One region of the Janthinobacterium sp. PSPC3-1 genome, then DNA from elsewhere that is predicted to be linked to it. Evidence: predicted binding sites of a transcription regulator. Region 1 holds the regulator's gene; the other holds the start of a gene.
The links. The regulator sigma-54, encoded in region 1, starts transcription at its own class of promoters, with help from an activator protein. The targets are predictions, from matches to a motif close to TGGCANGNAANCTGCTTT.

Region 1 (3,303 bases):
AATTTGTTGCGGGGGCGCACAGGCAATCTTTATTGTATGATCGCGCCTATGCACATCATTCTACTTACCGGCATCTCCGGCTCCGGCAAATCTGTCGCACTCAAGGTGCTGGAAGATACCGGTTATTACTGTGTCGACAATCTGCCGCCTGCCTTGTTGCCAAGCCTGGTGCAGACCTTGCTCGACGAAGGAACCAGCAGGCTCGGTGTCGCGGTCGACGCACGCAGTGCCGAATCGCTGGCCAACCTGCCACACAATGTGTCACTGCTGCGTGCGCAGGGGCATGATGTCAAGGTGCTGTTTCTGACCGCCACCACGCACTCGCTGGTGGCGCGCTTTTCGGAAACGCGGCGCAGCCATCCTTTGTCGCATGAGTTGCTTCCAGGTGAGAATCCGGCCAGCCGCCGCACGCTGATCGAATGCATTTCGGAGGAGCGCGAGCGGCTGTCGGCGATCCAGCAACTGGGCCATGTGATCGATACTTCGGAACTGAGCGCCAACAAGCTGCGCGCCTGGGTCAAGGATATCGTCGCCTCCGAACGCGCGCCGCTGACCCTGTTCTTCGAGTCGTTCGCCTTCAAGCTGGGCGTGCCGCTGGATGCCGATTTCGTGTTCGACGTGCGGGCCCTGCCCAATCCGTATTACGACCTGGCGTTGCGGCCGCTCGATGGCCGCGATGCGCCCGTGATCGCTTTTCTGGACGCCCAGCCCAGCGCGCTGGAACTGTTTGCGGATATCCGCGATTTCGTGGAAAAGTGGCTGCCGTCGTTCAAGTCCGACAACCGCAGCTATCTGACGGTCGCACTCGGCTGCACGGGTGGCCAGCACCGTTCGGTGTATATGGCGGAACACCTGGCGCAGTATTTTGCCGACCGCGAACGGGTCGTGCTGCGCCACCGCGAGCGTAACTGAGCCGGAAAAATGGGCGCAAAAAAGGGCGCGAAGATAAAACAGCGCGCCCTTAGTTGATCACAACAATCTGGAGCGGCAGGCCTAGACGGCGGCGGCTTCTTCAGGAGTGTTGTCTGGCAGATGCTTGATCGCCTCTTTACCGTGCCCTTGCACTTTGGTTTTGTACTTCATCACTTGCCGGTCCAGCTTGTCGATCAGGCTGTCGATCGCGGCATACAGGTCTTGCGCCAGGCTTTCCACGTAGACGGTCTTGCCGCTCAGTCGCAGATTCACTTCGGCCTTCTGGCGTTTTTCTTTCTCTTTGAGGTTGTCGACGGTCAGAATCACGGCAATATCGATAACGTGATCGAAATGGCGTTTCACGCGCTCCAGTTTGGTTTGTACGTATTCACGGATGGCTGGTGTCACTTCGAGATGATGTCCGCTGATGGTGAGATTCATACACACTCCTAAAGATGATCGGGTTCGTGCGGTGTCCATCGTTCCGGCCCGCAGAGGAACCGAAAAAACTACAAAGACTTACGCAGACTCACTGGCGGAATTTTCAACGCTTCCCGGTATTTGGCAACAGTACGTCGCGCAATCACCATGCCTTGTTCCCCCAGCATGTCCGCAATCTTACTGTCGGATAAAGGATTTTTAGGGTTCTCTGCTCCTGTCAATTGCACGATCAAGGCCCGTATCGCCGTCGATGACGCCTCCCCTCCTGCTTCGGTGGCGACGTGGCTGCCAAAGAAATACTTCAACTCAAACATTCCATGCGGGGTCAGCATGTACTTTTGGGTTGTTACCCGCGAGATAGTACTCTCGTGTAAACCCAGTGTATCAGCTATTTCGCGAAGCACAAGTGGCCGCATGGCAACTGCGCCGTGCGAGAAAAAATCCTTTTGCCGTTCCACGATCGCCTGCGCCACGCGCAGGATGGTGTCGAAGCGCTGGCGCATGTTCTTGATCAGCCACTTGGCTTCCTGCAACTGCGCACCCATGCCGCCTTCGCCCTTGCCCTGCTTGAGCAGGTTGGCGTACATGGCGTTCACGCGCAGGCGCGGCATGACGTCATTGTTGAGCGATACCTGCCAGCCATTGCGGGCCCGCTTGACCACCACGTCCGGCACCACGTAATCGGACACGTCGGAAGCGAACACGGCGCCCGGATGCGGGTTGCACAAGCGAATCACGGTCTGTGCTTCGCGCAAGTCTTCATCGTCGCAGTCGAGGGCTTTCTTGAGCTTGTTGAAGTCGCGCTGGGCGAACCAGGTCAGGTGTTTCTCGACGATGTTCAAGGCCATGCGCCGCGTCACCAGCGCCACCTGCGGCAAGCGTTTGATCTGCAGCGCCAGGCATTCGGACGCATTGCGCGCACCCACGCCGGCCGGGTCGAAACTTTGCAGCAGCGACAGCGCCGTGCGCAGCTCATCCGCATCGACTTCCAGTTCTTCCGGCAGGCGCGCCAGGATATCGTCGAGCGGCTCTTCCAGGTAGCCATTGTCGTCGAGCGCATCGATGATCAATTCCACCAGCGCGCGGTCGCGCAGCTCCAGCACGGTCACGCGCATCTGTTCCATCAGGTGTTCGCGCAAGGTGCAGTGATGGGCCTCCAGTTGCGGACGGGAATCCTCGTCATCGGGCGCCTTGCCGCGGCTGGCCTCGTTCCAGTCGCTGTCGCCGCCCTCGGACGCGGCCGTGCTCTCGCCGCCATCGCCGTCAAACGACTCCGCTTCGGCGGCTGGCGCCGGCGCTTCCTGGCCCGGCGGCGCCGGTGGCGCTTCGCCGGGGGCGGCGGTCGAACTCAGGGCGCCATCGGACAGCAGGCGCAGCGAGCGGTCGAGCGGATCGTCGAGCCGTTCCAGCAAGGGATTATCGGTCAGCAATTGCTCCAGCTCCTGGTGCAATTCCAGCGTGGACAGTTGCAGCAGGCGTATCGATTGCTGTAATTGCGGCGTCAGTGCCAGGTGCTGCGAGGTGCGCAGTTGCAGGGATTGTTTCATTGGCTTACATGCGGAAGTGTTCGCCCAGATACACCCGGCGTACCGACTCGTTGGCGATGATGTCGTCGGGCCGGCCCGACGCCAGCACCGAGCCCTGGTTGATGATGTAGGCGCGGTCGCAGATGCCCAGCGTTTCGCGCACATTATGGTCGGTGATCAGCACGCCGATATTGCGTTCCTTCAAAAACCGCACGATGCGCTGGATTTCGATCACGGCGATCGGATCGACGCCGGCGAACGGTTCGTCGAGCAGCACGAAACGCGGGTCGGTGGCCAGCGCGCGGGCGATTTCCACGCGGCGCCGCTCGCCGCCCGACAGCGACAGCGCCTGGTTTTCGCGCAGCTTTTCAATTTGCAAGTCGGCCAGCAGTTTGTCGAGGCGTTCTTCGATTTCGGCCTTTTT
Region 2 (3,303 bases), on a different contig from region 1:
ACACAAGCCGGCACAGCACTGTGCCAACTGTTCTTTCTTCCAGGGGAAAAAGGACGATGCCTGGGCGGGGTGCGCCATGTTCGGCCGCAAGCAGATTGCCGGGCCGGGCTGGTGCCTGGCGTGGGCCAAGCTTCCTGCTTAGAGCATGAAAAAGGCGCTGCCACGGCAGCGCCTCCCGATGATGGATGGGGCGGCTTTACAAAGGCATCTCGCGTCGTGTTTCCAGGTAGGCCTTTACCGCCCAGATCGCCTCCTGGCTGAATACCCCCTCGAATGGCGGCATGTAGACGGCGCCATTGCGCGAGCGGCCATGGCGCACCGTGTCCAGCACATATTGATCGATCTCCTGCGCACAACCATCTTTTTTCTTGGCATCAGGCAAGGCCGCGCAGTCATTGTCGAGCTTGCGCAAGTCCGGCGCCATGCCGCCCGAGACGGCCTCCAGCCCGTGGCAGCGGGCGCAATTTTGCGTATAGGCGGCGCTGCCGATGCGGATCGCTTCCGCATTGTTACGGTACGGGTTTTCCGTGCGCCACTCGGCGCCCAATTGTGGCAGTGTGGACGTGTCGACCGCCTGCGGCGTCATATTGCCGTGGGCCCAGACGGCCGCGGCCGCCAGCATGCAGGCGAGGCCGCCGGCTGCAAGGCGCACGGTGCGCAGGCGCCGGGCGTTTTTATTCGTGGTGGTAGAAATACGTGGGGTCATGATGGTCTCCGTTGTGGTTATGCGCTGATTGCGTCATGACCAGGGTAGCAATCGGTATGCCATCGCGCGCATCACCATGCGCCTTGCCGCTGCCGCTGTGCCGTTGCTCAGAAACGGAACAACTGCCAGACGCCGATGATCCCATTTGACGCAGCCTGCACGGCGGCACGTGACTATTGCCGCTGTTTGAAGGCTGGCACGGCATTTGCAAAACAAGAGATCAGGATCACCTGACACAACACTCCAAGGGCCGCCTCGCGGCGGCTTCATCGAAGCTAAAACCAACGAGAAAGAGGACGACATGAATCTGGCAGACATCAGCAAACTGGGCGTAGCCAATCCCTTCAAACAGCGCTACGACAACTATATCGGCGGCAAATTCGTCGCTCCCGTCAAAGGCGAATACTTCGGCAATATCACGCCGATCACCGGCCAGGTCTTCTGCGAAGTGGCCCGTTCCACTGCCGAAGACGTGGAGCTGGCGCTGGACGCCGCCCACGCCGCCAAGGAAGCGTGGGGCAAGACCTCGCAAACCGAACGCGCCAATATCCTCAACAAAATCGCCGACCGCATGGAAGCGAATCTGTCGCTGATCGCCACCGCCGAAACCATCGACAACGGCAAGCCGATCCGTGAAACCACGGCCGCCGACATCCCGCTGGCGATCGACCACTTCCGTTACTTTGCCGGTTGCATCCGCGCCCAGGAAGGTTCCGTTGCACAGATCGACTCGGAAACCTATGCCTATCACTTCCATGAGCCGCTGGGCGTGGTGGGCCAGATCATTCCGTGGAACTTCCCGATTTTGATGGCTGTCTGGAAGCTGGCGCCGGCCCTGGCCGCCGGCAATTGCGTGGTGCTCAAGCCGGCCGAGCAGACGCCGGCCTCGATCATGGTCTTGATCGAACTGATCGGCGACCTGCTGCCGCCCGGCGTGCTCAATATCGTCAACGGCTATGGCCTGGAAGCGGGCAAGCCGCTGGCATCCAATAAACGCATCGCCAAGATCGCATTCACCGGCGAGACGGGTACCGGCCGTTTGATCATGCAATACGCGGCGCAGAACCTGATACCCGTCACCCTGGAACTGGGCGGCAAGTCGCCGAATATCTTCTTTGCCGACGTGATGGACGCCGACGACGCCTTCTTCGACAAATGCCTGGAAGGCTTCGCCATGTTCGCGCTGAACCAGGGCGAGGTGTGCACCTGTCCGTCGCGCGTGCTGATCCAGGAATCGATCTACGAAGCCTTCATCGCGCGCGCCCTGGAGCGCGTGGCCAAGATCAAGCAGGGCAATCCGCTCGATGCGACCACCATGCTGGGCGCGCAGGCGTCGCAGGAACAGCTGGAAAAAATCCTCTCGTATATCGACATCGGCAAGCAGGAAGGCGCCGAAGTGCTGGCCGGCGGCGAGCGCAATACGCAGGGCGGCGACCTGGAACAGGGCTATTACGTGCGTCCTACCGTGTTCAAGGGCGACAACAGCATGCGCATCTTCCAGGAAGAGATCTTCGGGCCGGTGGTGTCGGTCACCACCTTCAAGGATGAAGCGGACGCGCTGCGCATCGCCAACGACACCTTGTACGGCCTGGGCGCGGGTCTCTGGACGCGCGACGGTTCGCGCGCCTTCCGCGTCGGCCGCGCCATCCAGGCCGGCCGCGTGTGGACCAATTGCTACCACCTGTATCCGGCCCACGCCGCGTTCGGCGGCTACAAGCAGTCGGGTATCGGCCGTGAAAACCACAAGATGATGCTGGACCACTACCAGCAGACGAAAAACCTGCTGGTGTCGTACAGCCCGAACGCGCTGGGTTTCTTCTAAGGAGTCATCATGACCATGGAACGCGTGACGGCCACCCCGGCCGCGCTCGACATGCTGGCCACCCTGCGCGGCAAGCATGGCCCGCTGATGTTTTTCCAGTCGGGCGGCTGCTGCGACGGCAGCGCGCCGATGTGCTACGCGGCCGGCGAGTTCAACCTCTCCGACACCGACGTCTACCTCGGCAATCTGGACGGCACGCCGTTCTACATGGGCATCGAGCAGTTCGCCTACTGGGAACATACGCAGCTGATCATCGACGTGGTCGATGGCAACGGCGGCATGTTCTCGCTCGATAACGGCACGGGCCGGCGCTTCCTCACGCGCTCGCGCCTGTTCACCGATGACGAGCTGGCGCAGCTGCAGCACCCCTCGAAGGGTGTGACGAACTAGTTTGTTGCCACCTGGGTCCGGAACTGCGCGGGCGTCATCTCCCCGCTCGCCCGGACGCAGTTTCAGCTGACGGCTGCGGCCGTCGGCTTTTTTTACGCCTGCCTGACCCTATTACTGGAGACCATGATGCCTACCATGGCGCGCTGCCGGCGCGCGATAACGCTCGCCTTGTGCCTGGCGGCGGGCGTGCTGGCGCTGCTGATCGGCGCCACCTCCGCCCATGCCGGCGTGATGACGCAGGCCGAACTGGCGCGCCGTTTTCCGGCGCCATTGACAGTCGGCGAGCGCGATGCGGAACTGCCGGTCTGGCCCCTGTTCCGCCAGGGAGGCAGTGGCGGCGAGCTGGCCGGTTATGTATTTGAATCGGTCGACCTGGCGCCCATCC

Region 2: adh (aldehyde dehydrogenase) is a predicted target of sigma-54. The motif match lies at 901-918, and genes of this name have one in related genera.

The regions. Positions count from the first base shown of each region.
Region 1 covers NZ_JAFCTQ010000002.1:270,915-274,217, forward strand. Annotated here, with positions in the region: gene rapZ (RNase adapter RapZ) at 49-912, shown strand; gene hpf (ribosome hibernation-promoting factor, HPF/YfiA family) at 994-1,353, opposite strand; gene ACP7B7_RS03430 (RNA polymerase factor sigma-54) at 1,422-2,900, opposite strand; gene lptB (LPS export ABC transporter ATP-binding protein) at 2,905-3,303, opposite strand, start outside.
Region 2 covers NZ_JAFCTQ010000063.1:5,069-8,371, reverse strand. Annotated here, with positions in the region: gene ACP7B7_RS30525 (high-potential iron-sulfur protein) at 1-142, shown strand, start outside; gene pedF (cytochrome c-550 PedF) at 197-706, opposite strand; gene adh (aldehyde dehydrogenase) at 1,008-2,528, shown strand; gene ACP7B7_RS30510 (DUF779 domain-containing protein) at 2,538-2,918, shown strand; gene ACP7B7_RS30505 (4Fe-4S binding protein) at 3,042-3,303, shown strand, end outside.